2 regions of the Lactococcus protaetiae genome follow, and region 1 is predicted to be linked to the other one. Evidence: riboswitches for the same ligand, from Rfam matches in the RefSeq annotation. Region 1 holds a riboswitch; the other holds the start of a gene.

What was found. Region 1 has a riboswitch for thiamine pyrophosphate ahead of thiT (energy-coupled thiamine transporter ThiT). Riboswitches for the same ligand answer to the same signal wherever they lie in the genome.
Region 2: it holds a riboswitch for thiamine pyrophosphate, as region 1 does, so the genes downstream of both, thiM (hydroxyethylthiazole kinase) here and thiT (energy-coupled thiamine transporter ThiT) in region 1, are expected to answer to the same signal.

What each region holds. Positions count from the first base shown of each region.
Region 1 is NZ_CP041356.1:870,759-887,470, forward strand. Features, by position in the region: gene FLP15_RS04440 (DUF4097 family beta strand repeat-containing protein) at 1-600, shown strand, start outside; gene FLP15_RS04445 (ABC transporter ATP-binding protein) at 882-2,603, shown strand; gene FLP15_RS04450 (ABC transporter ATP-binding protein) at 2,607-4,733, shown strand; gene FLP15_RS04455 (UDP-N-acetylglucosamine 1-carboxyvinyltransferase) at 4,901-6,166, shown strand; gene FLP15_RS04460 (YdbC family protein) at 6,210-6,428, shown strand; gene FLP15_RS04465 (DUF3397 domain-containing protein) at 6,466-6,822, opposite strand; gene FLP15_RS04470 (biotin transporter BioY) at 6,846-7,394, opposite strand; gene FLP15_RS04475 (aminoacyl-tRNA deacylase) at 7,515-7,994, opposite strand; gene thiT (energy-coupled thiamine transporter ThiT) at 8,110-8,658, opposite strand; TPP riboswitch at 8,711-8,802, opposite strand; gene FLP15_RS04485 (LPXTG cell wall anchor domain-containing protein) at 8,910-12,296, opposite strand; gene FLP15_RS04490 (MetQ/NlpA family ABC transporter substrate-binding protein) at 12,854-13,714, shown strand; gene FLP15_RS04495 (MetQ/NlpA family ABC transporter substrate-binding protein) at 13,789-14,658, shown strand; gene FLP15_RS04500 (methionine ABC transporter ATP-binding protein) at 15,020-16,126, shown strand; gene FLP15_RS04505 (methionine ABC transporter permease) at 16,126-16,712, shown strand, end outside.
Region 2 is NZ_CP041356.1:1,191,183-1,207,894, forward strand. Features, by position in the region: gene FLP15_RS05995 (DUF948 domain-containing protein) at 198-617, shown strand; gene FLP15_RS06000 (YtxH domain-containing protein) at 1,059-1,646, shown strand; partial or broken gene gndA (NADP-dependent phosphogluconate dehydrogenase) at 2,268-3,688, shown strand; TPP riboswitch at 3,810-3,915, shown strand; gene thiM (hydroxyethylthiazole kinase) at 4,000-4,752, shown strand; gene FLP15_RS06015 (cytosine permease) at 4,756-6,093, shown strand; gene thiD (bifunctional hydroxymethylpyrimidine kinase/phosphomethylpyrimidine kinase) at 6,101-6,901, shown strand; gene thiE (thiamine phosphate synthase) at 6,894-7,541, shown strand; partial or broken gene FLP15_RS06030 (KUP/HAK/KT family potassium transporter) at 7,677-9,685, shown strand; partial or broken gene FLP15_RS06035 (KUP/HAK/KT family potassium transporter) at 9,889-11,896, shown strand; gene FLP15_RS06040 (DUF3042 family protein) at 12,032-12,205, opposite strand; gene FLP15_RS06045 (DUF3042 family protein) at 12,227-12,403, opposite strand; partial or broken gene FLP15_RS06050 (YitT family protein) at 12,622-13,286, shown strand; partial or broken gene miaA (tRNA (adenosine(37)-N6)-dimethylallyltransferase MiaA) at 13,574-14,460, shown strand; gene FLP15_RS06060 (hypothetical protein) at 14,567-15,235, shown strand; gene FLP15_RS06065 (SPFH domain-containing protein) at 15,479-16,372, shown strand; tRNA gene FLP15_RS06070 (tRNA-Arg) at 16,641-16,712, shown strand.

The DNA.
Region 1 (16,712 bases):
AATTTAATGATTAATCAGGTTAAACTTGAAACATTAAACATTGACTGTCGTTCAGGAAATTTCAAAGCAGAAAATCTCAAAGTACGAACTTTAAAAACAATACTTAATAGTGGAAATGGAAACTTTGAGCAAATTGAAAGCGAAAAAATAATGATTGAAGCCAAAAGTGGTAATCTAAATCTGAATAAAATTGATGCTTACCAAGCTGACGTCATGGCGATAAGTGGAAATATGCGTCTAAATATTGCTGACATCTACACACTTAGAGCTAATGTAAAAAGTGGAAATTTAAAAGTTCAATCTTTGCAAACCAATACCGCAGAGCTTGCAGCCAAAAGTGGAAATGTAACAGTTGAAAGTGAACTTTTCACCCAGCTTAAAGTAACCGCAGCTAGTGGAAATGCTAAAGTTGTCGTAAGTGATGAAGCCATATTTAATTTTGACCTCCGTTCAGGACATGGCAATACAAGACTCAGTCTTCCTAATATCAACTATACAGTCAAAACTCAATCTCATAAAGCAGGCTATAGCAATTCAGAATCAGAGCGCTTACTTTATATTGAAACAAATTCGGGAAATGCTACCGTTAAGACACTTTAAAAGGAAACAGTATTTTCAATTAGGAAGTGATAAATCATTGACATAAAAGTCAAAATGAGCTAAAATAAGTTTGTTAGTTTTTGATTTTAAAAACTAACAATAATGTTTAATGGTATTAGCAATTATTGCTTGTTTACTAAAAAAAATAATGTTATAATAATTTGCTTAAAAAATTTCGTTGACATCATTTTGATTTTAAAATGAAATTAAAATTTAAACTAAGTGAATGTATTTTTACATTTTTACCTCTAGAAAGGAATTTTATGATATTCAAATCTATCATGAAACATAAATGGGTTGCAATTTTTTCTATCCTATCAACCTTTATTTATGCAGGAGTTCAGCTTTATCAACCCCAAATCATGAAACACATCATGACAGTAATGTCGTCTACGACTTATACTCGTCATCAAATGGCTGACAAAATCTCAGGCTATGGGATTGAACTTCTTGTAGTTGCAGGGATTGGGATTATAGGGGCGATTGCTAGTACCCTTAGTGCTGCACGTATTGCCCAAGAAATTGGTGCAGACGTTCGTGAAGCAACGTACAAAAAAATCAATACTTTCTCCTATGAAAACGTTGAAAATTTTAATGCAGGAAACCTCGTTGTTCGTATGACAAATGACGTCACACAAGTTCAAAACTTGATGATGATGGTTTTCCAGATTTTGATGCGTATTCCTGTGCTTTTAATTGGTGCAGTCATCCTCTCAATTACAACACTTCCAAGACTTTGGTGGATTACCGTCCTTTTAATTGTTCTTATTGTTTTGGTTACCGCTGTTTTGATGGGACGCATGGGTCCTCATTTCATGGCTTTCCAAAAATTAATGGACCGTATCAATGCTATCGCTAAACAAAATTTACGTGGTTCACGTGTCGTGAAATCATTTGTCCAAGAACAAAATCAAATTGAAGAATTTGATAAAACATCTGATGAACTCTACGACCATAACTGGGCTGTTGGTAAACTTTTCTCAGCGATGATTCCACTTTTCACTATTATTGCACAAGGTGCGATTTGGCTTGCTATTTACGTAGTATCTACATTTGTTACAGACTCAACAAAAGTCGCTCAAAACAGTATCGGTGGTATTGCTACTTTCATGACTTACATGGGAATGATTATGTTCGCGATTATCATGGGTGGTATGATTTCAATGTTTGCCTCACGTGGTATGGTTTCCATTGGTCGTATCAATGAAGTGCTGAATACAGAGCCAGCGATGAAATTTGATGAAAATGCAAAAGATGAAGAACTCACAGGTTCTGTTAAGTTTGAGCACGTTTCATTTAGCTATCCTAATGATAAAGAACCAACACTTAAAGATATTAATTTTGAAGTTAAACCAGGTCAAATGGTTGGGATTGTCGGTGCGACAGGTGCAGGTAAATCAACACTTGCTCAACTTATCCCTCGACTTTTTGATCCGACAGAGGGTACCGTTTCTGTTGGTGGCAAAGACCTCAAAACAGTCAGTCGTGGCACATTGAAAAAAAATATTTCAATTGTTCTGCAAAAAGCTATTCTCTTCTCAGGAACGATTGCAGGTAATATCAAGCAAGGTAAAGCCGATGCAACTCATGAGGAAATGACTCGCGCAGCCCGCATTGCTCAAGCTGCAGAATTTATAGAAACTAAAGACGGACAATATGAATCTATCGTTGAAGAACGCGGGAACAACTTCTCAGGTGGACAAAAACAACGGATGTCTATCACACGTGGTGTTGTTAAAAATCCGAACGTCTTGATTTTGGACGATTCAACTTCTGCGCTTGATGCTAAATCAGAAAAGCTCGTTCAAGAAGCTCTGAATAATGAACTCCAAGATACCACAACGATTATCATTGCCCAAAAGATTTCTTCAGTTGTTCATGCGGATAATATCCTCGTTCTTGACCAAGGAAAATTGGTCGGTCAGGGAACTCACCATGAGTTAGTAGCAAACAATGCTATTTATCAAGAAATCTATGAAACACAGAAAGCACAGGAGGACTAAGACATGGAAAACACCAAGACAACAAAGAAAATGTCTGACACCACTCGTGCCATTCGCTTTTTCTACCTTTACCTCAAAAAATATAAACTTCAATTCTTTGTTATTATGATTTTTATCATTTTAGCAACTTGGCTTCAAGTTGTTGCACCCTCTCTCTTAGGTGATGCAATCACAAACTTGACAAAATATGTTACAGATTTCTTTACACATCAACACGCAGGAGATGCGATTGAAGGCTTGAAGAAAATCGCAGCTTACTCTACTCAAGCGCAAGACTCGCTCCAACAAATTGCACAACAACTTTCGGCTGCAACTGGTCATACGGTGGATTGGCATAGCTTGACTTCTGCAAATGTTCCAGCGGCTGTCACTTCACACCTACCTAGTGGGACAACGATTGATAGCTTGCAACAAATGGCAAGTATGCCATCTCATTGGAACCAACTGACAACTAGCAATGTTCCAGCGGCGATTGCAGATAATCTGAAATCAAGCGGTACCTCACTGAGTCAGCTGATTTCAGTAGCACATTCACACGCAGCAAGCACAACGACCTTCATGAAAGGGATGTGGCAATTGCTTGCGGTTTATATCGCAACAGGTGTATCAATGTTGATTTACACTCTGCTCTTTAGCCGTATCGTTGCTCATTCAACAAACCGTATGCGTAAAGGGCTGTTCGGTAAGCTTGAACGCTTGACGATTTCATATTTTGATCGTCATCAAGATGGGGATATCCTCGCACGTTTCACATCTGACTTGGATAATATCCAAAATACACTTAATCAAGCGCTTGTTTCTGTCGTCAGCAACGCAGCAGTATTCATCGGAGTTATTCTCCAAATTTTCAACAAAAATATAACTTTTGCTTGGCTGACTGTTGCGGCATCTCCAGTAGCTATTTTGTCCGCTATTGTCATTATTCGTCAATCGAAAAAAGCAACAGACAAACAACAAGAAGAAGTTTCACAACTTAATGCCTATATGGACGAAAAGATTTCAGGTCAAAAAGAAATCATTGTTGAAGGCTTGCAAGAAGACTCAATCAATGGTTTCTTGGAACACAATGAAAATGTTAAGAAACGGACCTTCGCTGCTCAAGCGTGGTCTGGTATGATTTTCCCATTGATGAATGGTTTCCAACTTTTGAGTATCGCGATTGTCATCTTTGGTGGGACGGCTTATGTCCTCAACGACAATAGCATGACTATCGCCACAGGTCTTGGTTTGATGGTTGCCTTTGTTCAGTATGTGCAAACTTACTACAATCCAATTATGCAGATTTCATCAAACTTTGGACAACTTCAACTTGCCATTACAGGTGCAACGCGTCTGAATGTCATGTTTGATGAACCTGAAGAAGTTCGCCCAGAAAATGGTGTTAAGTTTGAAAACATTAAAGAAGGCGTTCAAATCGAAAAACTTGACTTTGAATATCTTCCAGGAAAACCAATCCTGAAAAATGTAAACATTGATGTGAAAAAAGGTCAAATGGTTGCACTCGTTGGTCCTACTGGTTCAGGTAAGACAACAGTTATGAACTTGATGAATCGCTTCTATGATGTTAATGGTGGTTCTATCAAGTTTGATGGTACAGATATCCGTGAATTCGATCTTGACAGCTTGCGGAGTAAAGTCGGTATCGTCTTGCAAGAGTCTGTCCTCTTTGATGGTACGATTGCAGATAACATCAAGTTTGGTAAACCAAATGCGACGCAAGAAGAAATCGAGACAGTTGCAAAAACAACACACATTCATGAATTCATCGAAAGCTTGCCTGATAAATATGAAACACACGTGAACGATGATGAGTCAGTCTTCTCTGTTGGACAAAAACAACAAATCTCCATTGCGCGTACCATTTTGACAAATCCAGAATTACTTATTCTTGACGAAGCAACATCAAACGTTGATACCGTCACAGAACAACAAATTCAATGGGCTATGGAAGCTGCGATTGCAGGACGGACATCATTTGTCATTGCCCACCGTTTGAAAACAATCCTTAATGCAGACAAAATCGTTGTCCTTAAAGATGGTCAGGTTATCGAAGAAGGCAACCACCACGAACTCGTGGCACAAGGTGGCTTCTACGCTGAACTTTATCATAATCAGTTTGTCTTTGAATAAAACTAAGCCAATATAAATAAAACTTCTACCTAAATTTAGGTGAAGTTTTTTTGTATGAACAAGTCTATGAAAAATTTGCAGAAAATGATAAAATAGAGAGCGGTGTTTTGATTGAGCAAGAACTGAACAATCAAACATGAATAAATGAAAAGTGATTTTTAATAAAAATGAAAAAAATAGTCATCAATGGTGGAAAGCGTATTTCTGGAAAAATTTCAATTTCTGGAGCTAAAAATTCAGTGGTTGCATTGATTCCAGCAACAATCTTGGCGAATGATATTGTTACTCTTGAGGGAGTACCAGATATTTCAGATGTTACTAGTCTAGTTGAGATTATGGAAATTATGGGTGCAAAAATAGAGCGTAATTTACAAGAAGGAAAACTCGTAATTGATACACGCTCTGTTGTTTCACGCCCGCTACCTTATGGTAAGATAAATTCATTACGTGCATCTTATTATTTTAATGGTGCGTTGTTGGGACGTTTTGGTAAAGCGACAGTTGGACTTCCTGGAGGCTGTGATTTAGGTCCACGTCCGATTGATCTGCATATTAAAGCTTTTGAAGCACTAGGCGCGGAATTTTCATATCTTGAAGATGCGATGCACTTAGAGCAAAAGTTGAATCATCTGCATGGAACGACAATCTATATGGATATGGTATCTGTTGGAGCAACGATAAATACAATGCTTGCCGCAAGCAGAGCAGAAGGAATAACAATTATCGAAAATGCTGCTCGTGAACCAGAGATTATTGATGTAGCTACCTTACTCAATAATATGGGAGCAAAAGTTCGAGGGGCAGGAACGGATGTTATCCGTATCACCGGTACAGGAGAAATGCATGGAGCTCGTCATACAGTAATTCCTGATCGTATTGAAGCTGGGACTTACTTGGCGCTTGCAGCGGCAATGGGCGATGGTGTTATCGTTGAGAACGTAATTTACGAACACTTAGAATCTTTCATTGCGAAACTTGAAGAAATGGGTGTTCACATGACAATTCGTGAGGACAGCATTGAGGTTCATAAATCTGAAAATCTTAAAGCAGTTAACATTAAAACTGTTCCTTATCCGGGCTTTGCTACAGATTTGCAACAACCTATTACCCCACTTTTGCTTAAAGCGGAGGGGCGTGGCTGGATTATGGATACCATTTATGAAAAGCGGATTAACCATGTTCCAGAACTTGCTCGTATGGGAGCTGACATTTCAATATTAGATGATAGAATTATCTATGAATCTCCCAATAGCTTGGTAGGGAGTTGCGTTAAAGCAACAGATCTTCGAGCTGGTGCGGCTCTAGTTCTTGCTGGTGTTATTGCAAATGGAAAGACAGAAATCTCAAATATTGAGTTTATTTTGAGAGGTTATGACCATATTATTGAAAAACTGACTTCTGTCGGTGTTGATATTAAACTTATTGAAGCGTGACTATTTTCCAGATTTTTCGTATAAATAAGAGGAGGAAAAACAAATGGCAGATAAATTGAAATTTGAGATTGTCGAAGAGCTGATTGTGTTGTCTGAAAATGCAAAAGGTTGGCGCAAAGAGCTTAATCGTGTCTCTTGGAATGATGCGGAACCAAAATATGATATTCGCACTTGGTCACCTGACCACGAAAAAATGGGTAAAGGAATTACTTTGTCCGAAGAAGAATTTGGTGTTCTTTTAAAAGAACTAGGAAATAAATAAGAAAAGTCCAGCATATTAGCTGAACTTTTTTATTTACTTAATGGACAAAGACCATCACAACAACACCGATGTAGATGATAAAAGTAATGAAAAATGTTATACGCCACCAAAGCTTTAAGAAGCGACGATAAGTAAAGTGCTTATAGTAGAATAAATCAAGTAAGAGTAAAACAAGTGCTAATCCTGAGATGATAAGCAGATAGTAAGGAAGAACGCTGATACTTGTCGCATTTTTTGAGAAAATCTGCATACCTAAAATCAGAAAAATCGTAAAGACATCTGGAATTTTGAGTTTGCGATTGGTAATGTGACGTAATTTGAAAAACTTGAAAATAAACACGAGCGCTATAAATACAATTAAAGGATAAAGCGCGATAAGGACTTTAGTAAACATAGGTTAATTGTAGCGGTTTTGAGCTAGTTTGTAAAGTATTTATTTACAGGAGAAAGTGCACGGATAATTGCAAGTCCAAAGATCGTAACAAGTACTGCTTTGATAATCTCCACGACTAAGAATGGAGTAAAACCTGCTCGCAATGCATTTGTCCAGTCAATGTTCATAAATAATTTAATCCAAAGCGTTCCTACAAGGAGCATAAGGATATGACCGATGATGTTAATTGTCAGTGCTGGTATGGGTTTATAGTCAATTTTGTGCAATCCCCATGAAATCAAAGTGCCTATAAATAGAAAAGCAACAAGAAACCCACCTGTTGCTCCAAAAAGAACTGCAATACCAGAAGTTCCTCCTGTGAATACAGGAATACCAATAAAACCAAGAATTAAATAAATTAAAATAGCAAAAAAAGTTTCACGAGCTTTGAGAAAGGTTGCGACAAGACCTACGGCGAGTGTTTGCAAAGTGATAGGGACGATTCCTATTGGAATAGCTAATGGTGAAAGCACTGCGATGATTGCGGCACCTATTGCAATCAATGTGAGTGAATAAAGTTTTGTATTTTGCATATAAAATCCCTTTAGGCATTAAATTTTGTGTAAAAATGAAGAGGAGATAGTTGTTTTATAGATAAAATAAAATATACTAAAAAATCAAAACTTTTGCAAGCTTTGATTTTTTAGTATTGGTCAAATTTCGCGTATTTCGGTAAATTGAGCATGAACAAAATCTGCTAAAGTTTTTGGTTCAATCTGAATACTACGTCCAAGTTCACCTGCCGAACAGATGATGAAGTCTTTATCTTGGGCAATTGTATCTATAAAAATCGGAAATTTCTTATTTTGCCAGATTCCGACAGGGTTATTTGCACCGTGGATATAGCCTGTTGTTTTTTGCAGATCTTTTTGTGGAATCATAGTGACTTTTTTGTTGCCGCTGACTTTTGCGAGCTTTTTCTCTGAGAGGTGTTCGGTCAAAGGAAGGATGCCGATGATTGGACCTGTCCTATCTCCGATAAGGGCAAGGGTTTTATAGATGTCGCTACGCGTGATGTTATCAGGGAGTGTGTCGCTTTCAAGTGCATTGATGGCAAGACCGATATGCTTTATTTTTGCTTTGTCAAGAATTTGCTCAACAAGTGTTTTCTTTAATTTTTGCTTTTTAGCCATGATTTCATTATAAGGACTTGGAGATAAAACTTCAAGTCCTTTATATGGTATGTATGTAAAAGCTGTTTTTGCTTTAGAATAAATGAGCTACAGTTTAACTTAGTTTTGGTGAAAATTAGTTTGTTTTGGGAACAAATATCTGAGGGAATTTTTTAATGAAGATGGAGAGAACAACCATTGCTGCTACGGCAGTAAGGATTCCGCTGATGCCGTTTACGGCGAGTGAGTAAGCCACGGCTCCCCAACCTTTCCATGCGTACTGACTCCAAAAGATGATACCTGCAATAAAGTGGAAGAAGTATTTAACAAGAACAGCTATGAAAATCCCTAATAAGACAGGGGGAAACTTGAGCTGGAGTGTTTTTTGGCGGAAAAGACCAGCAAGACCCAGAGAGAGTGGCGCTAAGATATATTCTAGAGAGGCTTGGCTGAGTGTGAGGATATAAGCATGCCCAGTGATAATTGCAAGGATTCCCCAAATGAGCCCGCCAATAACTCCTGCAACAAATCCACGACGTAAACTTAGTAGCAAGATTGGAATACAGGCTATTTCGATGATAATCCAGCCATAGACAGTATTAGGAATAAGGCTGATGATGAAAGCAAGCGCAGCCATGAAGGCTATCTCAGTCAACAAACGGATGTTGAATTTAGAATTAGACATAAAAAATCTCCTTTTTGATTAGCACGAAAGGAGGGTTTTGAGAGGTGGCATTATTTGCCTTATAACACATTCCTACGCTGGCATTACCCAGATCAGGTCAGATGGTATTTCTCACTCGCTTTTGCGAGACCCATTGTGCAAAAATATTTTACGTATCTAAGTTTAGCATAATTTTGAGAGAAAGTCATTTTAGAGGGATTAAAAGTAAAAGAAAACGAAGCTTATAAACTTCGTTTTTACAATCATACTGGCTATTTTTTCGTATTCTTTCTATCTTTATTTCGCTTTTTACCTACTAATGCGGTAGTAGCAACTCCTAGTGTGGCAAGACCTGCCAAACCTAGAGCAGAGGTAGCAGTCCCTGTTTGAGGGAGGTCAATATTTTCGGCGCCCGTGATAAGACCATTGATGTTAGTGTCGTTATCGCCATTAGCACTGTTATCATCATTGTCTTCGGCACCATCATTGACGTCTTCGTTTCCATTGTCTTTACCACTACCGTTTTGTTCATTATCTCCGTTTGGTGTAATATCTCCATTATCATTTTGTTCACTATCTCCGTTTGGTGGAGTACCGCCATTATTGTTTTGCCCATTTTCGCCATTACCGTCATTACCGCCATCTAGTGGGGGTACATTTCCATTATTGTTGCCGTTGTCGTCGTCTTCCTCTGGCGGAGGTGGCTCTTGCTCTAGCAACTCAAAGGCGCCTTCCTCGCCAAAAGTTGCGCCTTCCATGAATGTCATGGTGGCAAATCTAATATCGTGAAGCAAGCCTTCTGGAACAGCGGTAGAATAAGACACGAATGCAAACAAATCTTCTTTCTGTTGAGTGACACTAACCGTATATTTCTGCCAGATGAAGGATTGGGCTAAATGACTATCACTCTCATGTCGTCCTAGTTCAAGTACTCCAGATGCAATCATAGCATTACGATTGCCCTCATTGTTTCGGCGAATAGTCAGGAACATTAAATCATTGTCGGCGCCGGGAGTAACTCCTTCAATTTCAGGAATAACAAAGTCTGCAGTGCTTGCAAAGCCAGAATTGTAACTAGTACGTGGTAGTGCAATAGTTAGTGTGTCGCTTTCCGACATAGTGTTTAATAGATAGTGAATATTATTATCTTGCGTTCCAGTTGTACTCCACATTGCAATGCTACCAGATAAATTACTCCAAGTTTTCTCAGTTAAATCATCTGTAAGTATATTCTTTCCTACAATCCTCCAATTACCAGAGCTACCTAAACCGCTAGCAATCCATCCAGTTATAGCAATCAAACCGTTAGCTGGATTTTCAGTATATCCACCTAGTCCATTAATTGATCCAAACATTCCTTGATTGTACGGTCCACTTACCTTACGATTGATTTGCTCGGCCAAGTAGATCCCTGTTGCGTTAAGTCCAGTGTTCTCACCATCTCCCAAGATGATCTCTTCCCATAGTGGAGTGAAAATAACACGTCCGCCTTCTGGACTAGCTAGGAAGTCAAGTGATGCTTGTGTGAAGGTAAATTCAGGTAAGTAAGCTTCTTCCCCATTGGCAATTTTTTCCAAAAGTTTTGTCATTTCAGTGCGTAAAGTTTCAAGTTCTTCATTGTCAAGTTTCCCTTGTGCCTTTTGCTCCTCGAGATAAGCACCTATGATTTGGTTGGCTGTTAGTTGTAATGGCACTTGACTTGGGACTTGTATTTCCTCCCCGTTTGCCATACTATACCACAGGTTTCCATCGCTATCAAAGAAGTAGCCGTTTGCTGTATCTTCAGCGGACAACTCTTTTACATCATCTTTCGTCAGATAAGTTATTTCCCCGTCAACATCAATCACTGTTGGGTCAATCATCATCTTGATATAACGCGTGTAGTGTGCTTCATCAACATTGGTTTCTCGTTCTCCTACCATTCCAAATCCTCCCATAATAGCAAGACTTGGACCTAGGCTATACCCAGGACTTCTTAAGTGAGCGTAGTAACGACGTGCATTAACTTTGAAGACATTAGCAGCATCCGCACCATGTGCTTCTTTGATTTCATCCAATAAAGCTGCACGCGATGGTGCATTTAGTGCATTGTGTTCGTTACGATACTCATCATTATGTAGATTTTCTAAAGTCCCTGATGTGCGGAAACTATGCAGGGAAACATTTTGAACAATATTACCAACACGCTCTTTGTTTCCAAAACGAAATTCCTCATAGACATCCATATAGTCTAATCGTTTATCAAGGACATCAATTTGACTTTCGGTTAGTGCACCGTTGCGTGCTTCAGGATTATTTTGAAAGGTAATGTTTAATCTCTGCTCAGTGTGATAAAGCGGATGTTCTCCTAGTAAAGTAGGCGCTCCATCTTCATCATAAATCTGATGGAAAGACCAAGTCGCTCCTGGCCAATTTTCAGGGTCCCAGTTTTTAAGATTACCATCTATAGGATAGCCCTCTGGAGAAAAATTGTCCTTATCATCGAAAGGCGAGTCATTGACATCATAATAAATGATAATGGGAACTTGTGTCATCGCTGTAAAATTAGATTGTTCAGCAGGACTTAGAGCATTAAATTCTTCAACAGTAAGTCGCTGACGAGTACCATCATCGGATTGCTCATTTGCGACATAGTGGGTGATTTTATCTTCTCCTGTAGCAGGAACACTTCTCATAACAGGTCTTGACTCTCCAGTTTCATCGTCAATGTCTGCATTAATAATAAAGTGAGAAAGCACGAAGTCAACAATAGCTTGTTCATTATTTGGGTCTGTAGCCCAACTGTTTAGTGCTTCTTCTCTATCTCCAGAGGTTATGTCCAAGTTAGCTTCGGCAGCGATTGTCCCAAACAAATGAATGAGTAACTCGCGGAAATTGCCGTTTTGGCTCAAAGCCTTTGCGTCCCAAGTCATTATCCAGTCGTCATTTGAATTTTCGTGAATACGATTTTCGTCTTCATCATAATATCCACCAGCTGGTGTCTCGCCGTCAAGTTCAAGCTTGTCAAGGTCGATATCATCAGATTGCTCAATATCCCAATCAGGATCCCAAACAGGCGGTGTCCACGACACGTTTGATACTGTAGTATAAATTGTCTGAGGATTTGCTAATCCTGCTGTGGGGTTGTCCTCGTCAAATACTGGATTCCAGCCGTGTACGTCTCTATCCCAGTCAGGGTTTGCCATCTGAAAAAGTTCTTCAAATTGCCGTGGTATTTCTGGGGATTCCCAGCTTGGCGACACAAGGAGAAACTTCTGACTTTCCTCGTCCCGTGCGGCATAAGCCCAAATCAACCTGAGATTAGTTTCGCTTTCATCTTCCTCTGAATCAAAGTAAGGATTGAGCAAAACGAGCCAGCGTCCGCCAGTAAGTGTAGGTGGTGCGAGGTCTTCCGTGCCCAGCTGAAAAGGTCCATCAATCCCTACAGAGACACCAAAGTTTGTATCAAAAAGCTCAATATCCTCCAAAATCTCGTGTGCAAACGAGTTCATACCTGCTTCATCCTCGGCGAGACTCTGGAGGAAATGAATGGCGTCTTCCTCGTCTTTGCGCCGATAGGGGCGGTAAGCAGCAAGTGCGGGTTGCCCTCCCATTAATATCGTCATTGCGATTGTCAAAATTTTTAATGAATTTCTTTTATAATTCTTATTTTGATTCATGGATTATTCTCCTGTATTTTTATTTTTTAGGCCTTAACTCCATTATATATATATATATATATATATATATATATATATCAAGTGATTTGAGATTTTCTAATAAAACTCTAATTTGATTAAAAAATAAGAAAGGATAGAGAGAATGTTTTGGCTTGCATAAAATATTTTTAAGTCAACATAAAAAAATGATAAGTTCAGAATGGACAAATGTTTGTTAGAATGATTTCATAGACAAATTCGGATAGCAAAAAGCGGTCGAGTAAGTAACTATGAAAGTTAGCACAGAGAGCTTGTGGTGGTGAGAACAAGCGTAGCGGAAGTGGTGAAAATGGCTTGATGAGCGTGTGTTAGTGAGTTTTCGAGCTAACAACGGTGTGGTTCTCGTTATTGAACTTGAAAGTTGCTTTTGATAGCTTTGGCTCAGTTTGAGCTTGAGAGTATCAGTAGGCTTGAATTAAGAATGGTACCACGATTTAGCTCGTTTCTTTTGTGAAATGGGCTATTTTTTGATTATAAGAATTTGTTTGAAATAGATAGAAATTATAGGAGATTTGATAATGAATCCAAGAAACAGAAATATTTTGATTGCGGTAGTCATCGTAGTCATCATCGCAGTAGCCGCATTTTTCGGCTTGAATCACAAAGCTGGTGCTTCTAAAACAGCGAATAAGACCGTAAATATCGGGATTATGACTGGAACAAAGCAAGATGACTCAATCTGGAAGGCTGTTTCTAAGACAGCAAAAGACAAATATGGTATTACACTGAAATTTACACACTTTACGGACTATACGCAGCCAAATACAGCGCTAAAAAATGGCGATATTGATTTGAATGCTTTCCAACACTATGCTTTTCTTAATGATTGGAATAAAGCGAATAATGGAACTTTAGTTGCGATTGGGGATACAGTAATTTCTCCGATTGGTGTGTATTCTAAGACGCTTAAAAATCTTAGTGATATTAAAGAAGGTGGAACGATTGCAGTACCAAATGATGCCTCAAATGAAAGTCGTGCCCTTTATGTTTTGAAGTCTGCAGGGCTTATCAAGCTTGACGTTTCAGGAACTTCTTTGGCTACAGTAAAAGACATCACATCAAATCCTAAGAAATTGGTGGTTAAAGAACTTGATGCTTCACAAACTGCTCGTGCTTTGGACTCTGTAGATGCTGCTGTGATTAATAATAACTATGCGGTAACTGCTGGTCTTAAACAATCTGATGCCATCTATACTGAGCCAGTCAATAAAGATAGCCAACAATGGATTAATATTATTGTTGCTAACAAGAAAGATAAAAACAACACACTTTATAAAGATGTTGTGAAAGCTTATGAGTCTCCTGCAACGAAGAAAGCTATTGAAAAAGCTTATCCAGACAAGAGCACGATTCCTGCTTGGGGATTGAAGTTGAAATAGAAATACGGAGTGTGCCTACCTGCGCAAGAGTTGCGTATTTAGGGAGAAGGTAGTTTGAAGTTAGGGAGTGAATGATGAATCCAAGAAATAGAAATATTATTATTGCTGTTGTCGTTGTTGTGATAATCGCTGTTGCTGCGTTTATTGGTTTAAGTCATAAGTCCAATACGGCGGATGCAAGTAAAAATGGTACTAAAACAGTCAAGGTTGGTATCATGAGTGGAGATAAGCAAGACCAAGCGGTTTGGAAGTCTGTTGCTAAAACAGCGAAAGATAAGTATAATCTGAATTTGAAGTTTGTGTATTTTACGGATTATAATCAACCTAATGAAGCTTTGCTTTCAGGAGATATTGATGTAAATGCTTTTCAGTCTTATAACTATGTAGACAACTGGAATAAGGCGCATCATACTGATATTGTTTCTGTTGGAAATACTTATATTACTCCAATGCATATCTATTCTCAAAAAATTAAAGATATTTCAGATGTGAAAGATAGAGATTCTGTTGCGATTCCAAATGATGCGGCAAATGAAAGTCGTGCGCTCTTTGTCCTACAAAGTGCTGGATTGATAAAGTTGAATACGACTGACGCGACTAAGCTTGTGGGCTTGCCTGATATTACAAGTAATCCGAAAAATCTGCAAATTAAAGAAGTAGATGCGAGTCAAACACCACGTGCACTTAGCTCAGTTACGATTTCTGTGGTAAACTATAACTATGCGACTGCAGCAAGTCTGCCAAAGAGTGAGTCTATCTACATGGAACCTTTGGACAAAACTTCTGCACAATATATCAACTTTATTGCTACGACGAAAAAAGAGAAGAACAATAAAGTTTACAAAGAAGTGGCGAAAGCCTATGCTTCAGAGGAAACAAAGAAAGCAATTAAGACACAATATCCGGATGGTGGTGAGCTACCAGCTTGGAATTTAAAATTGTAATAAAGAGGATTCTTGCTTTGAAAAGCAGAAGTTCTTTGTCAATCCAATGCGATGAACAGGATGGCTTGGATTGATGGATAAATAAACTGTCAGATGGTGGATGAAGGATGATTTCAGTCTGCTGATTGGGGGCGCTTAGACTGGTCGCACTCATCTGACAGTTTTGTCGGTCATTTGGCAGGGAATGAAGTCAAGACTTAATTTAGTCGGACGAAAATCAAAGCTTAGTACTGTTTTCTCCTCCGTCTAAGAGGTGAAAAGAGGGGTTAGCACATACTTGCTTTGATAAAAAAATGGAAGGACTAAGTTTGACTGCTGATTTGAAGTCAGGGTAACAATAGGTCAAACTTATATTTTAATTATGACAGCGATTATTGAGTTAAATAATGTTTCTGTGCAATTTCATCAAAAAGGGCGCTTGATTACGGCGGTAAATGAGGCAAATTTGCATATTGAAAAAGGTGATATCTATGGTGTGATTGGCTATTCTGGTGCAGGAAAATCAACGCTTGTTCGTACGATTAATTTGCTACAAAAGCCAACGGCGGGGCAGATTGTTGTTAATGGTGAGGTGATTTTTGATAGTGAAAATCCGGTGAAATTTACTGGTTTGAAACTACGTGAGTTTCGGCAAAAAGTCGGAATGATTTTTCAGCACTTTAATCTTCTTTCTGAAAAGACGGTTTTTGCAAATGTTTCTTTTGCTCTACAACATACGCAGATTACAGATGAAAAAGGGAAGAAGCGTTATTTGACAAAAAATGAAAAAGCAGATAAGGTCAATCGGCTGCTTGAATTGGTTGATTTGGCGGAGCTTTCTGATAAATATCCTGCGCAGCTTTCGGGCGGACAAAAACAGCGGGTTGCGATTGCGCGTGCGCTTGCGAATGACCCAGAAATCTTGATTTCTGATGAGGGGACTTCAGCACTTGACCCTAAAACAACAAATCAAATTTTGGATTTGTTGAAAGATTTGCACGATAGGCTCGGTTTAACGATTGTATTGATTACGCATGAGATGGCGGTGGTCAAGGAGATTGCAAATAAGGTAGCTGTCATGCAAAATGGTGATATTATCGAGCAAAATAGTTTGATTGATATTTTTGCTAAGCCACAACAGACGTTAACAAAGCAGTTTATTGAAACGACGAGTTCGGTTAATCGCTTTATCGCTGGTCTTTCTAAGACGGATATTTTGCAAAATATTTCTGCTGATGAAGAATTAATTCATTTGGACTTTGGCTCTGGAACGGTGGAAGAACCAATTATTTCTTTGATTAATAAGAATTTTGATGTAACGACAAGCATTTTCTATGGTAATGTTGAGTTACTTCAAGGAAGTTCACTTGGTTCATTAATCATCACGCTAAAAGGGGCTGATGAGGAACGTGAGAAGGTTAAGAAATATTTGGCTGGAACAAGTATCGAGTTCGAAGTACTAAGTGCTTCAAATGAAGGAGGAAAATAATGGCAGAATGGTTTGCACACACCTTTCCTAATGTGGTTTATCTTGGATGGACTGGAGAAACTGGATGGTGGACATCAATTGTTCAGACTTTGTATATGACTTTTATTTCGGCAATTATTGGTGGTTTGCTTGGTTTGATTTTTGGGATTGGAGTTGTCGTGACGGCAGAAGATGGGATTACACCGAATCGTCCTCTTTTCTGGATTTTGGATAAGGTTGTGTCGATTGGTCGAGCTTTTCCTTTCATCATCTTGCTTGCCGCAATCGCCCCTTTTACAAAAGCTCTAGTGGGAACGCAAATCGGGATGACTGCGGCTTTGGTTCCTTTGGCGCTTGGTGTTGCTCCTTTTTATGCGCGTCAGGTGCAGGCTTCTTTGGAGTCTGTTGACAGAGGTAAAGTCGAGGCGGCACAGACGGTTGGTGCAGATTTTCTCGATATTGTTTTCACAGTTTATCTGCGTGAGGAGTTATCTGGATTGATTCGGGTTTCGACTGTTACTCTGATTTCTTTAATTGGTCTTACTGCGATGGCTGGTGCGATTGGTGCTGGTGGGCTGGGTAATACGGCAATCTCTTACGGTTATAA
Region 2 (16,712 bases), 320 kb from region 1:
ACAAGACGTGCTATCTGCGCTGTTTTGTTGACAAATTCATCATAGGATGGATATTTAGAAGTTAAAACTTACGCATGATTATGAAGCGTTCGCTTTTCTCATTCATGTGCAAGATGAAATATTCGCCGTTCAACCACTCAATTAGAGAAGAACAGGTGTGAGCAAGAGTCCAAAAGCTCTTGGATAAAGGAGGAATTGTGGGAAATATTGCATTATTAATCATTGCGATTGCTTTTGCGGTGTTGGTACTTTTTTTGGTTATCGTACTTCACAAAGTATCAAAGGTTGTAGAAGAAGCAAATCGTACAGTGAAGTTGGTTTCAAGTGATGTGGATGTATTATTACATCAGGCAGATGGAATCATGGCAAAAGCAAATACTTTACTTGAAGATGTCAACGGTAAAGTGGCTACGATAGACCCTTTGTTTACCGCAGTTGCCGATTTATCGGAAAGTATTTCAGATATCAATACATCAAGCCGTAAACTTGTTGCTAGAATAAATCGACCATCTTCAAGAAGAAAAGCAGGCTCGGCTTCAGCGGTTGTGCTTGCAAAAACAGCCAAAAAATTCTTTGTAAAAAAGGATAAAGTTAAAGAAAGCAAAGAAACTGTATAATAAGATGTGAGGGGCACTTGCCCAAAAGCGTAGTGATTTAGAAAGTTGGAAGGTTCGTGCGAAAGCTGTCTAATCGCCTAGCTTTTAGCGCACCGAATTCAGTTAAATAAGATGTGAGGGACACTCGTTCTGAAATTATGAAAATTAGAAAATTTCAGTTTCATGTGAAAGCGTGGTTCTGGAAGTTGCCATTTCGCCTTGCGATTTGAACTTGCCACTTTATAGGATAGCCGTTTGCGCTAAAGCAGCAACGGATATGCTAGTTGTTTCACCTGCTTAGTGAAATCGACAACGTAGCAAAGCGGAGATAGAGCGAATGGACAGCGGAGTGTCTATTTTCACTAAATTTCAAGCACACCGAACTCAATTGTAAGATGTGAGTCCGACTCAAAGAGGATGAACTCAATTAAATAAGATAGCTCAACACAGAAAGGATATTTTATGTCAAAAAAATCAGGATTTTTAGTCGGTGCCTTAGTTGGTGCGGCTGCCGCTCTCTTCCTTGCTCCCAAAAAAGGAAGTGAATTACGCGAAGATGCAGGAAAAATATACGATGATTTCAAAGAGAATCCTCAAGAAACGCTAAATAATCTTAAAGATAGCGCTGTTGATTTTTCCACAGATAAATTCAATGAAATTAAAGAAAAATTTGATACAGGAGAAATTTCTGCTGAAAAGGCCAAAGATTATTTGATTTCAAAGCGCGATTTGATTAAGGAAAAAGTGGACTCAGGAGAACTTTCAAAAGAAAGTGTTGTTTCTTTTTTCAATGATACGAGAGATGCAATCGTAGAAAAATTAAATACGGTAAAATTGAGTAGTGAAGAACTTTTTGATGAAGATGAGTCTCATCTTTCTGATGAAGTTGTAGCAGCAGCTGCAGAATTCAATGATAAAAAAGAGGACGTTGTTGAAGCGACATCTGATAAAGTTGAAGAAGTCAAAGAAGAAATTGATACAGAAAAATTATCAGAAGAAGCAAATAAAATTGCTGAAAAAGCTAAAGAATTAACGTCAGAAGAGTGGTAGTAGTTGAGGAAAGCATATTAGTCTACTATTTTAACCCAGTACATTTGCTTAACAAAAAGTCTGTTTAATTTTCTAAATTCTTATGTTTTTTAGTGAATAAGTTTTAGAAAAGTGTGTGGTTCTATTTGAAATTGTAGAACTTCCTAGGCGGACTTTTTTGTGTAAAAATTTTACATACTTAGTGATAGCATTTGGAAAAAAATTGCGATATAATAAAGCTATAACTCAGTCGTTGTAAAAAATAATAACGATTGATATTGCGCACATCGTGTATCGTTCTTTGAACGGTCTACATTCATTATACACCACAGGTATCCATTCGCTCTAGGCTGCTATGTACTTCGCATACCGTTGCTCCCCGCTGTCCGCTGTCTGCTAAAGAAAGTAGTAAGAGAGAAAAGCCAAGGCAGCAAGGCGAAATAGTTCACTACGCTATCCGTTTGTATAGCTGTCAAAACAGCATCTCCGCTGCGCTACGCTATCCATTCGTTCTATGCCAGCAAAGCTAGCAAGACGAAATGGTAAGAGCAAAAGGTATGCAAATGTAGTGAATGCCAATAAAATCCTGCAGGATTTTAAAGTGGACTAGTATATATAAAAATAAATCCGGAGGATTTTATAATGACACAAGCAAACTTTGGTGTTGTCGGAATGGCTGTTATGGGGAAAAATCTTGCCCTTAATGTTGAGTCTCGCGGCTATACTGTTGCTCTTTTCAATCGGACAACTTCAAAAACAGAAGAAGTCGTTGCCGAACATCCAGACAAAAACTTTGTTCTAACAAAAACAGTTGAAGAATTTGTAGCAGCTATCGAAAAACCTCGTCGTATCATGTTGATGGTGCAAGCAGGTAACGCTACCGATGCGACAATTAAGTCACTTTTGCCTCACTTGGATAAAGGGGATATTTTAATTGACGGTGGAAATACACATTTTCCAGATACAATGCGTCGTAATGCAGAACTGGCAGACTCAGGAATTAACTTTATTGGGACAGGGGTTTCAGGGGTGAAAAAGGTGCTTTAGAAGGACCTTCAATCATGCCTGGAGGTCAAAGAGAAGCTTATGATCTTGTTGCTCCAATTCTTGAAGAAATCTCTGCTAAAGCTCCACAAGATGGCGCACCATGTGTGGCCTATATGGGACCAAACGGAGCAGGTCACTATGTGAAAATGGTCCATAATGGAATTGAATACGGCGATATGCAACTTATTGCAGAGTCATACGACCTTCTGAAACGTGTGATTGGACTTGATAATGCTGAAATTCAGGCTATTTTTGAAGAATGGAATGAAGGAGAGCTTGATAGCTATCTCATTGAAATCACTAAAGAAGTATTGAAACGCAAGGACGATGAAGGCACAGACAATTATATTGTTGATGTTATCCTTGACAAAGCAGGGAACAAAGGAACAGGTAAATGGACATCACAATCTGCACTTGACCTCGGTGTTCCATTGCCACTGATTACCGAATCAGTGTTTGCTCGTTTCATTTCAACTTATAAAGATGAACGTGTGAAAGCAAGTAATATTTTGTCTGGACCTACAGCAAATTTCTCAGGCGATAAGAAAGAAATTGTTGAAAAAATCCGTCAAGCACTATATTTTTCAAAAATCATGAGTTACGCTCAAGGCTTTGCTCAACTTCGTCAAGCCTCTAAAGAGTATGATTGGGACCTTCCATATGCTACCATTGCACAAATTTGGCGTGCTGGATGTATCATTCGTGCAGAATTTTTGCAAAATATTACTGATGCGTTTAACAAGGATAATGCTCTTGAAAATCTTTTGCTTGATGACTATTTCATTGACATCACAAAACGTTATCAAGAATCTGTCCGTGATGTTGTAACACTTGCTGTTCAATCTGGTATTCCTGTACCAACATTTACATCAGCTATCAGCTACTATGATAGCTACCGTTCAGCAAATCTCCCAGCTAATTTGATTCAAGCACAACGTGATTACTTTGGGGCACATACTTATGAACGTACAGATCGTCCTGGAATTTTCCACTATGACTGGTATACAGAAGACTAAAAATAGACTCCTTTTGGAGTCTTTTTTCTTTTATAATTTTGGAAATCTGATGTATGAGAGAAAATATGCTACAATGAATGAGTGAAGTATGAAGTTTTTAAATTACTTCCAAAATAAATAAAATAAGCACAATGGGTACTGACAATGATAAAAAATTCTGTCAGTTGAGAAAGACCATCAGACCTGATCAGGTTAATACTTGCGTAGGGATGTGTATGTATTTCCAAAGGATATTTCTTTTGAATTATTATTTGGAAAATCATTTTTCTCTTTTTAATTATCCCTCCTTGTGCAAACAAAGGAGTTTTTTTATGTCTATTTTGACACAAATTCAAAAAGTACAACCGTTAGTGTTGAATCTTGCAAATCAAGTCACCACGCAAAGAGTGGCTGACATCATAAGTTTTTTGGGTGCCTCACCTTTAATGACAAAGGAAATTCAAGAAATTGAGTCTTTACTCACTATTGCGGATGCTCTAGTAGTCAATATTGGAACAATCAGTGAATCTGACGTGCCAATTTTTCTTAAAGCTTGTCAATTGGCAAATCAAATGCATAAACCGATAGTTTTGGACCCTGTTGCAGTTAATGTTCCTTACCGTGCAAGTGTGGTCAAACAACTGTTAAGTGCTGTAAGTTTTGACATTATCCGCGGTAATGCAGCAGAGATTGCTTGGTTTGCTGACAAAAAAGCTGTCAGTAAAGGAATTGATGCACTAGAGCTGGTGGTAAGTCCAGAAAATGCAAAAATTGCTGCAAAAAAGACGGGCGCAGTTATTGTCCAAACGGGGAAAACTGATGTTGTTACTGACGGAACTGAAGTTTTATTTGTCAGTACTGACAGCCCACTTTTTAAGGTAAATGTTGGGTGTGGTGATATGTTATCAGCAACAATTGGAGCTTTTGTGGCAGTATCAGATAATCTTATCCAATCTGCTTATGAAGCAACGAAATTTTTTGGTGAAGCAGGAGAGCAAGCTACTGAGCAGGTTCAGAATTTACCAGGAGGGTTCATAAATGCATTTCTTGATGAAATTTATCAAAAAGCAAGAGAGGCAAAATGAAAAATGGAAAATTTACAGATTTCACCTGAGAAAAGAACGACAGGAGCATGGGATTCATTTGCAACATGGATTAATGCAAATGCAAATAATGGTACTTGGTTTACAGGCGGTGTAATAGCTGCGGCAGGTGTGTGGACAGCATCGGTTGATTTAGTTATTGTTGGATTGATTTCTTATGCTTTTTTATCTATTGCAGCATATATGGGCTATAAAACAGGTTTACCCGCGATGTATTTGACTCGACCTTCGTTTGGAGTCCGAGGTTCAGTTTTACCTTCAATGATTAACATTATTCAATTTATGGGTTGGGCAGCGGCAAACACATTTATTGCGGCAGTGTCAATGGCTATGATGCTCAATAGCTTATTCAAATTTCCAGCAATCAATTCGAGTAATGCTTATATCAGCATTGGTACAGGAATCTTTATTATGATGATTTTACACCTTTTGTCTGTATCTATGGGAGAAAAATCAATTCGAATGTTGGAGCGTTTTGGGATTTGGTTGATTTATATCTTAGTACTCTGGGAAATGATTGTTGTTTTTCATGATTTTTCTTGGCATCAGTTGATAAATTGGCGGCCAGCAATAAATATCAAAATGTCTTCTGGAAAAGTTATTGATACAATGGCAGTCTTTAATCTTGGCTGGGCAATGGCTGGCTCAGACTTTTCAAGATTTGCTAAAAATAAAAAATCGGCACTTGTAGTACCTTTTATCGGTGTAAATATAGGAACGTGGTGGTTCGCTTCAATCGGTATGTTTTCTACGATTGCGATGGCTTTAAGTTTGCATAACTTTAATCCAGAAAATTCAGATCCATCCGTTGTCGCAACAAAACTTGGCCTAGGCTTGGTGGCATTATTAGTTATTGTTATCACGTCAACTACCTCAAATGCAGTCAGTCTGTTAGCGGCAGGTTCAGCTTATAATAATATCTTTAAGAGAACAAGTTTCAATCGTTCCTTGGTTATTGTAACTATTCTTGCTTCATTAATTTCATTTATCCCACTTATCATCAATAGTTTTTTAGCAAGTTTTACTGCGTTTCTTTCGGTAATCGGGATGACGATGATTCCCGTGATTCCTATTTTTTTGATTGATTTTTATATCTTTAACAATCAAAAATATGATATTTCGGCATTAGATAAAGTAGGTGGAGTCTACTGGTACAGTAAAGGAATTAACTGGATTGCTGTCATTTCTTGGGGAATTGGTGTACTTGCTTATAACCTATTTCAACGATGGACAATGGTGAGTGACGTTATTGGAGCAAGTTTTGAAAGTTTGATTTTAGCAGGTTTCAGTTACTTTTTGTTGACAAGAATACTTAGAAAGTAGGACAATAATGATAGAGGTACCACAAGTAGTGACAATTGCAGGAATTGATTCAAGCGGTGGCGCTGGTATTAATGCAGATACTAAAACATTTCATAATCAAAAAGTTTATGCTGCGACAATTGTCACAGGACTAACAGCACAAAATACCTATGGTGTGCAAGATATTGATCCTAGCCATCCAGAATTTATCCTTTCACAATTTGATTCTGTATTCTCTGATCTAAAGATTTCTGCAGCAAAAACGGGAGCATTGTTCGGTAAAGCTCAAGTTGAAGCAGTTATTGAGGGACTGAAAAAATACAAAGTCAATCATCTCACCGTTGATCCTGTAATGATAGCAAAAGGAGGAGCAAGATTATTATCTAATGATGCAATAGAACTCATCAAAAATGAATTGTTTCCTTTGGCAGAGGTCATCACTCCAAATATAGAAGAAGCTGAAGTAATGGTCGGCTATAAGATTGAAAATCGCCAAGCACTTATTTACGCCTTAAAAGATTTACAGAGGATGGGTGCTAAAAATGTACTAATCAAAGGAGGACACACAGAGAGTGAAGTTGTATCAGATTTTTTACTGACAGGAGATGGGAAAATAAGTCACTATGACTCAAAAAGGATAATGACAAATCGAACGCATGGTACAGGGGATACTTTGTCGTCTTATATTACGGCTCACCTTGCCCAAGGAGAGACATTGATTGAGATAATGCCCAAGGCAAAAGCCTTTATTCTGGCTACGATTAAGGAAACGATTCATGTAGGACATGGGCATGGTCCTCTGAATCATTGGGTGAACACAGATGAATAAAGAATTTTTAAGATGTTATTTCATTGCAGGACCGCAAAATTTTCCAGGATTATCTATCTGGGAAGCACAAGAAAAAATCGTTTTAATCATGAAAAGTGGCGTAACTGCTTATCAATTTAGAGATAAAGGTATAGTTTACCAAAATGATAGACAGCGTCTAGAATTAGCCCAAAGTCTGAGAGATACAGCAAGAAAACTTGGCATTCCTTTCATAGTAAATGATGATGTTGGTTTGGCAATAGCGCTCAAAGCTGATGGAGTTCATTTGGGGCAAAATGATGAGAAATTGAGTGATGCAAGGCAAAAAGTTGGACGTTCAATGATTATTGGACTTTCAGTCAATAATGCTACAGAGCTCGCTAAAGCCCAAGAAAGTCAAGCAGATTACTTAGGAGTTGGACCTGTCTACCCAACATTAACCAAAACGGATGCAACTCACCCTATTGGTGTGCAGGAATTAGGAAAAATGATGCCTCAAAATCATCTTCCAATTGTGGGGATAGGAGGTATTGGGTTATCAGTCTTACCAGAGCTTGTTCACATAGGAATTGATGGTATAGCAGTAATTTCTCTTTTAATAGGTTCAAATCACCCTGATACAGTGGCCAAAACCGTGCTAGACACATTTAAGGCCCACTAATGGGACAACTAAACGTTTTCACAGGATTTTTCAGTCCAATCTGATTATTTTCTGATATAATGTCAATAAGCTAAAATGACTTCAAAATCATTTTAGCTTATTCCTTTTTTACTGAAGAAAGTTGAGGAAACTAAAGTGAATCAAGCACACAATCGGTCGTTTAACAAAGCGACGACAGCTGGCTTTGTTATTGCTCTAGGATTGTTTATGGCGATATTGGGACGAGTCCCTTATACACGATGCAGTCTATTGTCGAAAGTCAAGGTGGACTTGAGAATATTTCAAAATCGTTTATTATCGGTGTAATTTCGCTGATTATTTGGACATTGACACTCATCACAACGATAAAGTATGTACTAGTAGCACTTAGAGCTGATAATAATCATGAAGGTGGAATTTTTTCATTATTTACCTTAGTTCGTAAGTATGCTAAGTGGTTGATTATTCCTGCAATGATTGGTGGGGCAACATTACTTTCTGATGGGGCATTAACGCCGGCAGTGACGGTCACCTCAGCAGTTGAAGGTTTGAGAGCAATTCCAGCTTTTCAAGATGTCTTCAAAGGACAACAAACGCCAATAATTGTCATAACATTGATTATTTTAGCTATCTTGTTTTTAATTCAACGCTTTGGTACAGCGATTGTAGGGCGCGTATTCGGTCCTGTTATGTTTGTATGGTTTAGCTTTCTTGGTGTTACTGGCTTAATCAATTTGTTTAATGATTTCTCCATTTTACAAGCTATTAATCCGTATTGGGCAATTCATCTTCTCCTTAGTCCAGAAAATAAATCGGGAGTGTTTATTCTTGGTTCAGTTTTTCTTGCGACAACTGGTGCAGAGGCACTGTATTCTGATTTAGGTCATGTTGGACGTGGGAATATCTATGTGAGCTGGCCATTTGTTAAAGTTTGTATTATCTTGAGTTACTGTGGTCAGGCAGCCTGGTTATTAAAAAATAGAGGAGAGTCATTAGGAGATGTGAATCCTTTCTTTGCGGTGTTGCCACATCATATTATGATTTTCGCAGTTATATTGGCTACGTTTGCAGCAATTATTGCATCTCAAGCCTTGATTTCTGGCTCATTCACATTAGTTTCAGAAGCAATTCGTTTAAAAATATTGCCAATGCTTAAAATTTATTATCCAGGTCAAACTTTAGGGCAGTTATATATTCCAGCTGTTAATTTGGCTTTGTGGATGGCTTCTAGTTTCATTGTGTTATATTTCCGTACATCAGCCCATATGGAAGCAGCTTACGGACTGGCTATTACAATTACAATGTTAATGACTACAATATTATTGACCTTCTATCTTTCTCACCAGTTAGCAAGACGGTCAATTGCCATATTGTTCTTTGTTTCTTTTGTTCTCATCGAAGGAATGTTCTTTATCGCTTCTGCAGTGAAGTTCTTGCATGGAGGATATGTTGTTGTTATATTTGCAATTATGATTTTATTTGTTATGTCTATCTGGCACAAGGCAAATGAAATTGTGTTTAAGTATATCAAATCACTTAATATTAATGACTATAAACAGCAAATAAAATCGTTGCGGGATGATGAATCATACGATCTCTATCAAACGAATGTAGTTTATTTGACGAATCGGATGGATGGAGAGATGGTTGACCGTTCAATTTTGTACTCAATCTTGGATAAACGTCCTAAGCGAGCAGAGGTTTATTGGTTTGTTCATGTAAATGTGACGGATGAACCTTGGACTGCAGAGTATGAGGTAGATATGCTAGATACTGACTATATTGTTAAAGTCAATCTTTATCTTGGATTTCGACAACGCCAAGAAGTGCCACGATATTTGCGTACAATCGTGACAAATCTGATGAAATCTGGACGTTTGCCCGAACAAAATCAGAAATACTCCATTACTAAAGGACGAAGAGTGGGAGATTTTCGTTTTGTAGTCATTGAGGAAAAGATGACTAATGCACGTCAAATGTCAGGCTTTGACCGCTTTGTACTAAGAACAAAATCTACGATAAAGAATGTTACGGCATCGCCTGTACGCTGGTTTGGGCTGCAATTTTCTGAGGTGTCGATTGAGAAAGTGCCACTGGTTTTATCTGATGTACGTAATTTGGAGATAATTGAACGTATTATTCCCCAAGTACCAGAAAATGATTAATAGAGTTTTTGATGAAGTCTTAAATGATAAAATGAAAGAACTGTGCGGATTTATGCACAGTTCTTTGAAATAAATGATGAGCTTAAGTTTAAACTGCAAAAATAAGAGGCTTTCTGATATAATATGGTTAGCTAAAGGGGATAGATAAATTCACTATTAGTTAGTTACAATTTGTAATGTAAGAAAGTTGAGGAAATTAAGAATTGAGTCATCCACGCAATAAGTCGTTTAATAAAGCGAGTGCAGCTGGCTTTATTATTGCATTAGGTATTGTCTATGGTGATATTGGGACAAGTCCTCTTTATGCCATGCAAGCAATTGTCAGAGGACAAGGGGATTGGAAAATATATCTCAAAACTTTGTTCTAGGTGCAGTTTCACTTGTTATTTGGACATTGACGATGATTACTACGGTTAAATACGTACTTGTGGCTTTGAGAGCAGACAATCATCATGAGGGAGGGATTTTCTCACTTTTTACTCTTGTGCATCGCATGAGAAAATGGTTAGTCATTCCTGCAATGATTGGTGGTGCTACGCTGTTAGCCGATGGAGCATTGACTCCTGCTGTAACAGTTACTTCTGCGATTGAAGGATTACGAGGAGTACCTAGTCTTACTCATATTTATTCAGACCAAACAGCAGTTATCATCACAACGATGATTATCCTTGCTTTTTTGTTCTTGATTCAGAGATTTGGGACAAGTCTTGTAGGGCGTTTGTTTGGACCGATCATGCTTTTGTGGTTTGGTTTTCTTGGTGTGAGTGGGCTTCTTAACTCATTTTTAGATTTATCTATTTTAAAAGCAGTAAATCCTTATTATGCGATTCATTTGTTACTCAGTCCAGAAAATAAAGCTGGTTTCTTTATTCTTGGTTCTATTTTTCTGGTTACTACGGGAGCCGAAGCGCTGTATTCTGATTTAGGGCATGTTGGTCGTGGCAATATCTATTTCAGTTGGCCTTTTGTTAAAATTTGTATTATCTTATCTTATTGTGGACAAGGAGCTTGGCTTCTTGCGCACCGTGGCGAAAGTTATGAACAGTTAAATCCTTTCTTCGCTATTTTGCCACAACCTTTGGTTGTTTATGCTGTTATACTAGCAACACTTGCTGCGATTATTGCCTCTCAAGCTTTGATTTCTGGTTCATTTACATTAGTTTCAGAAGCGATTCGTTTGAAATTGTTGCCTTTACTTAAAATTTATTATCCAGGGCAAACGCTAGGACAGCTCTATATTCCTGCAATTAATCTTGCTTTGTGGGTAACAACGTCATTTTTTGTGTTGTATTTTAGAACTTCTGAACATATGGAAGCGGCTTACAGCCTTGCTATTACAATCACTATGTTGATGACTACAACTCTTTTGACCTATTTCTTAATTCAAAAGGGGATACCTAAAATTGCTGTTGCCTTTGTGGCAGTGGTTCTGTTTGTTATTGAAGGTTCGTTCTTCGCGGCTTCTTTAGTTCAATTTATTCATGGGCATATATTGTCGTGTTGATTGCTCTGCTTATCATTTTTGTGATGTTTATTTGGAGTAAATCCCATAAAATTGTTCTGAAATATATTAAATCACTGAATATCAATGATTATAAAAAGCAACTGAATACGTTACGTCATGATGAGTCTTATGACCTTTATCAGACCAATGTGGTTTATTTGACAAGTCGAATGGACCATGAATGGATTGACCGTTCAATCTTATACTCAATTTTGGATAAACGCCCAAAACGAGCAGAAGTTTATTGGTTTGTTAATGTGAAGGTTACTGATGAGCCTTATACTTCTGAGTATAAAGTTGATATGTTAGGAACGGACTTTATCGTTCGGGTTAATTTGTATCTAGGTTTCCGTATGCGTCAAGAAGTACCACGCTATTTGCGGACTATTGTGACTGATTTGATGGAATCAGGTCGTTTGCCACAGCAACATCAGCATTATAGTATTACGCCAGGTCGAAAAGTTGGAGATTTCCGTTTTGTCGTGGTAGAAGAAAAATTGATGAATGCGCGACAAATGCCTGGTTTTGAAAGATTTGTACTTCAAACTAAAGCACAAATTAAAAAAATTACAGCTTCACCAGTACGTTGGTTTGGTCTTCAGTTTTCTGAGGTAACAGTGGAAACTGTGCCATTGGTTCTATCAGATGTTCGTAATCTAGAAATTCATGAACGCTTAGAGCAAACAGAGACCGATCCGACGCAGTGAGTTTATGAAGTCAAGACTTATTCAGTGGGAGTTTTAACTCCCACTGAATTTAGGGTACAACCTCACATCTTTGATGTGAGGTTGTGCCCTAACATTGGTGGGGGAGAAAGAATCCCCACCAATGAAGTAATCACTTCAAGGAGCAATACGTTTTCTGGCAGCTCTTTTACGTCCATTGTCAATCATTTGTTTTTTCTCTTTGATTGGATTGATGACTTGGGTTTTTATACATAGTGCGCCAGCGGCAAGAGCGATAAGGGTAAATGCTTTTCCTGCGACGAAACCTGTGATGAATGATTTATTGTGCATGATAGTTCCTCCAAATTTTGTTTAACGTGCGAGCCTTTTTCGAATGGCTTTTTTGTGTCTTTCCATATTTGGAATATCGGCTGAAACTTGTGACATTTCTGGAAGATAACCTTTGTGTTTTGCGATGAGAAGAGTGGTTCCTGCGATAGTGATTTCGATGGCTTTTCCAATGAGATAGCCTTTGAGTAACTTATTCATAAAGTTCCTTTCTGTGTGTTTCTTATAATTTATATTTTGTTATATTATAATTATAAGCTAAAGATTTTAAAATGGATAATAATATGATGAAAAAATGAGATTGATGAGTTTTCAATGAAAATTAACTGGTTAAGGTTCAGATGGGCTTGGTGTGATACGATGGAGGGAGTTGGTAAAAAACAAAAAATTCATAAAAAAGAAAGAAGGTAGAAACTACGATGACAATTACTGGTGTAAAGATTGACAAAAAGTTTATGAAGGACTTACTTATTTTGATCATGGGTGTGGGACTTTATGTTTTATCTGTTCAGATGTTCGTTATTCCCAATTTTTTGGCAAGTAATGGTGTAGCTGGAGTCTCTGTATTGATGGACTTTGTTTTTGGCATCAATCCTGCCTTAACTTTTTTTCTTGTTAATATTCCGCTTTTTCTTTTTGGATGGCGTTTGCTTGCGCCGCGAGTATTGTTATTAAGTATTCCTGGGGCTTTGTCAATGAGTTTGTGGCTGCTTTTATATGAAGCTTTAGGTGTTTCTGGAATTGAGTTTTCGCATATTATTTTTGCTGGAATAAGTGATGGAATTCTCTCGGGATTGGTGCAGGATTAGTTATTATTTCTGAAGGGACGTTTGGCGGTTCGATTTTGCTGAGTCGAATTTTGGAAGAGCAATGGAATTTTAAGATTGATAAGGTGTTGTTTATGGTGGATGTTGTTGTACTGGGACTATCACTTTTGACTTATCTTGCACTTCCTAATTTTGCAGTAACTTTATTATCTTGCTATATATTTAGCAAGGTGACCTTGATTGTAGGACGTCCTGAATATCGTAAAGGGCTGGTCTTAAAGGGGAAAAAAGTTTATAAAAAAGTTTTTGCGACTTGAAACTTAATGAGAAAGGAATAAGTTAGTGTTGTATAGTGGAAATAGTGTTACTTTATCCTTTGAATAAGAGGTGGAGACTTATTTTTATAAAAAATGTAGGGTGATTGAACATGGTTCAATTGCTTTTTTGATAGGATATTTGAATTTATTGTCGAAATCTGAAATAATAAAGTCTAGTGGTTGTAAAAGTTGATGAGTTGGTAAAAAATTAGTTTGCTTCATCCCAGTATTTTAATTTGTTGGGTGGTAAATAGGATTAGATATAAAAGTGAGAATTTAATAATAGAGTGATGAAAAATAAAGTTTTAGTTATTGTAGGACCTACGGCGGTAGGAAAAACGTTGCTGGGGATTCAGCTTGCAAAAAAGATGAATGGTGAGATTATTTCTGGAGATTCGCAGCAAGTTTATCGAGGATTAGATATTGGCACTGCAAAAGCAACACGTGAGGAACAGCGATTAGCTAGACATCACTTGATTGATATTCGTGATTTGACTGAAAATTTTTCTGCTCATGATTTTGTTGTTGAGGCCAATAAGAAGATTGCACAGCTTTTGAAAGAAGGGAAAGTTCCTATTATTGTTGGGGAACGGGACTTTATATTCAAGCACTGGTAGAGGGCTATCACCTTGGTGGACAAGAAAATCATGAAGCAATGATGGAACTTCGTGAGCATTTGTCAGTACTGACAGACGAAGAATTGTTTGCCAAAATTAAGAAAAGTGGCTTGCAAATTCCTGAAATGAATCGTAGGCGTGCGATTCGTGCATTAGAATTGGAAAAATGTGGGGGAAGTGAAGAAAAAAATGTAGCACCGATTTATGATTTTTGCTTGATTGGTTTAAGTGCGGAGCGCAGTAGCCTTTATCAACGGATAAATCAACGTGTGGATCGTATGATAGATGCTGGTGTGCTTAATGAAGCACGTTATTTGTTTGAGGATTATCCAGAAGTTCAGGCTGCAAAAGGGATTGGTTATAAAGAATTTTTTCCTTATTTTGCTGGGGAAATAGACTTAGAAGAGGCAGTTGAGCTAGTCAAAAGAAATTCGAGACGTTATGCTAAGCGTCAATTGACATGGTTTAAAAATCGGATGGATGTTGAGTTTTTTGATGTTTTTGAGGAAAATTATCCTGAGAATCTCTTTGAAAAAGTGACTGATTTTTTGAACTGAAGGACTTTTTGAAAAATGTTATAATAAGGAATGATGACAAGGCTGTCAGCGTACGGACAGGAAATTGTCAGTAAGCGAAATTGATAAATTTAGAGGAATATGAGAAATGAATGATAAAAAATGGATAGATTTAGCAATGAAATATGGAGGTTACATGGCTCAAGACCGCATTTTCTTAGAGAATCGTCTGTCAGCACTGACAGAAGTGACTGATAAGCGATTGCTTTCGACACCACCTGCATCAGTATTAAATGCTTATTTTGCCGAACTTTATCAGAAGCGCTCACCTAAGGATGCGACAGATTATTTCTTTGAACTTTCATGTGCGCTGGATATTTTTCAGGACAATCCTGATTTTCGATTGGAAGGAAAAGCGGGAGCTGAAAATTTTCGTTTTGTACGCTTAAATCTTTCTGGTAAGTCTTTTGGATTTTGTTATAAAAATAATCAAGAAGAAGCTGTGGTGTTCAGCGAATTTCCAGTAAAAATTACAACAGAATTAATTTTTGAAATTGCACAGATTTTTCCACATTATCTTTTACAGGAAAGTGATGGAAAAATTTTGATGAAACCTGCCGTTTTTTCTACTGAATTTGAATTTGTCAAAGATGAAACTGTACTGACAGCTCTGTCAGAGAATGATGATTTCATGCGTTTGTCAGGATATAATATTGATGATTTGCTTGAGTCAGCGCAGAAAATTGGTTATTTTAAACCGCTTCTTTTGCAATATGGTCATCAAAAATTTAATCTTTATATTTCTAAAGGTTTCTAAAAAATAGTGAATGAAAAACTGTCAGCATACTGACAGCTTTTCTATTACAAAATTGTCATGAAATTTTGCTTTTTTCTTAGAGAAATGTTATATTTATGGAAACGATTACTGACTATTCTGTCAGTTTAACGCAGTTGGGGTGGGAGTCTGTTAAAGGCTAGTAATTGGGACTTGTAAGAGACTTGATGCGTCGGATTTTGTCATATTTATGATGAAATTACCAGATAAAAAGGAGGAACTTTTATGTTTATTATTCCGCTGATTATTTTAGCAGTTATTTTGTTGATTTTGATTCTAAGTTTGAGCACATTGGTTTTTGTGGTAAAACAACAAACAGTTGCTATTGTGGAACGTTTTGGGAAATATCAATTTACAGCTGGACCTGGTTTTCACTTGAAATTGCCTTGGGGAATTGACCGTATTGCAGCTAGAATTCAGCTCCGTCTCTTGCAAAATGAAATGACTGTTGAAACAAAAACAAGTGATAATGTTTTTGTTACGATGAACATTGCAACGCAGTATCGTGTAAATGAAAATAGCATCAAGGATGCTTACTATAAACTTATGAATCCTGGAGAACAAATCAAGTCTTACATTGAAGATGCTCTCCGTTCTGCTGTGCCAAAGCTGACTTTGGATGAACTTTTTGAGAAAAAAGATGAGATAGCACTTGAAGTACAGCATCAAGTAGCGGAAGAAATGGAAACCTATGGCTATATTATTGTTAAAACATTGATTACGAGAGTTGAGCCTGACCTAGAAGTTAAGCAATCTATGAACGAAATTAATGCGGCCCAACGGAAACGTGATGCAGCTCAAATGCTTGCTAACGCTGATAAAATCAAGATTGTCACGGCAGCCGAAGCGGATGCAGAAAAAGATCGTTTACGTGGGGTAGGTATTGCGGGACAACGTAAAGCAATCATCGATGGCTTGGCACAACAAATTGCTGAATTGAAAAAAACAGGAGTGAATTTGTCAGAAGAACAAATCATGTCTGTTTTGCTAGTCAATCAATATCTTGATACTCTGAATCAATTTGCTGAACATGGCAACTCAAGCATTTTCTTACCTGCTGGTGGTGAAGGAGCTGAGGATTTACGCACACAAATCATGTCTGCATTGAAAGCAAAATAAGAGAAAAAATAAAAGTAATCAATATATACGAGCTTCACTGCGATTTCACTAATCACTGAAAGTAGGTAGTTCAATCGTAATCTGCTGAAGCAACAAATCAAAACCTGTATCAGTGAGCTAGTGGTTTTTACGGCACACCTTGATGTAAACTAGGGTAAGGGTTGTTTTTCGGTATATTTGATTACTTTTTTGCTTGGCAAAATGTTAGGTTTGTTCTTGCATTTTTAGGGTAATTCAGGTAAAATAAAAGGGTTGGGAAACCATGTCCGCGTCCGTAGTGTAATGGATATCACGTAAGATTCCGGTTCTTGAGATGGGGGTTCGATTCCCTCCGGACGCA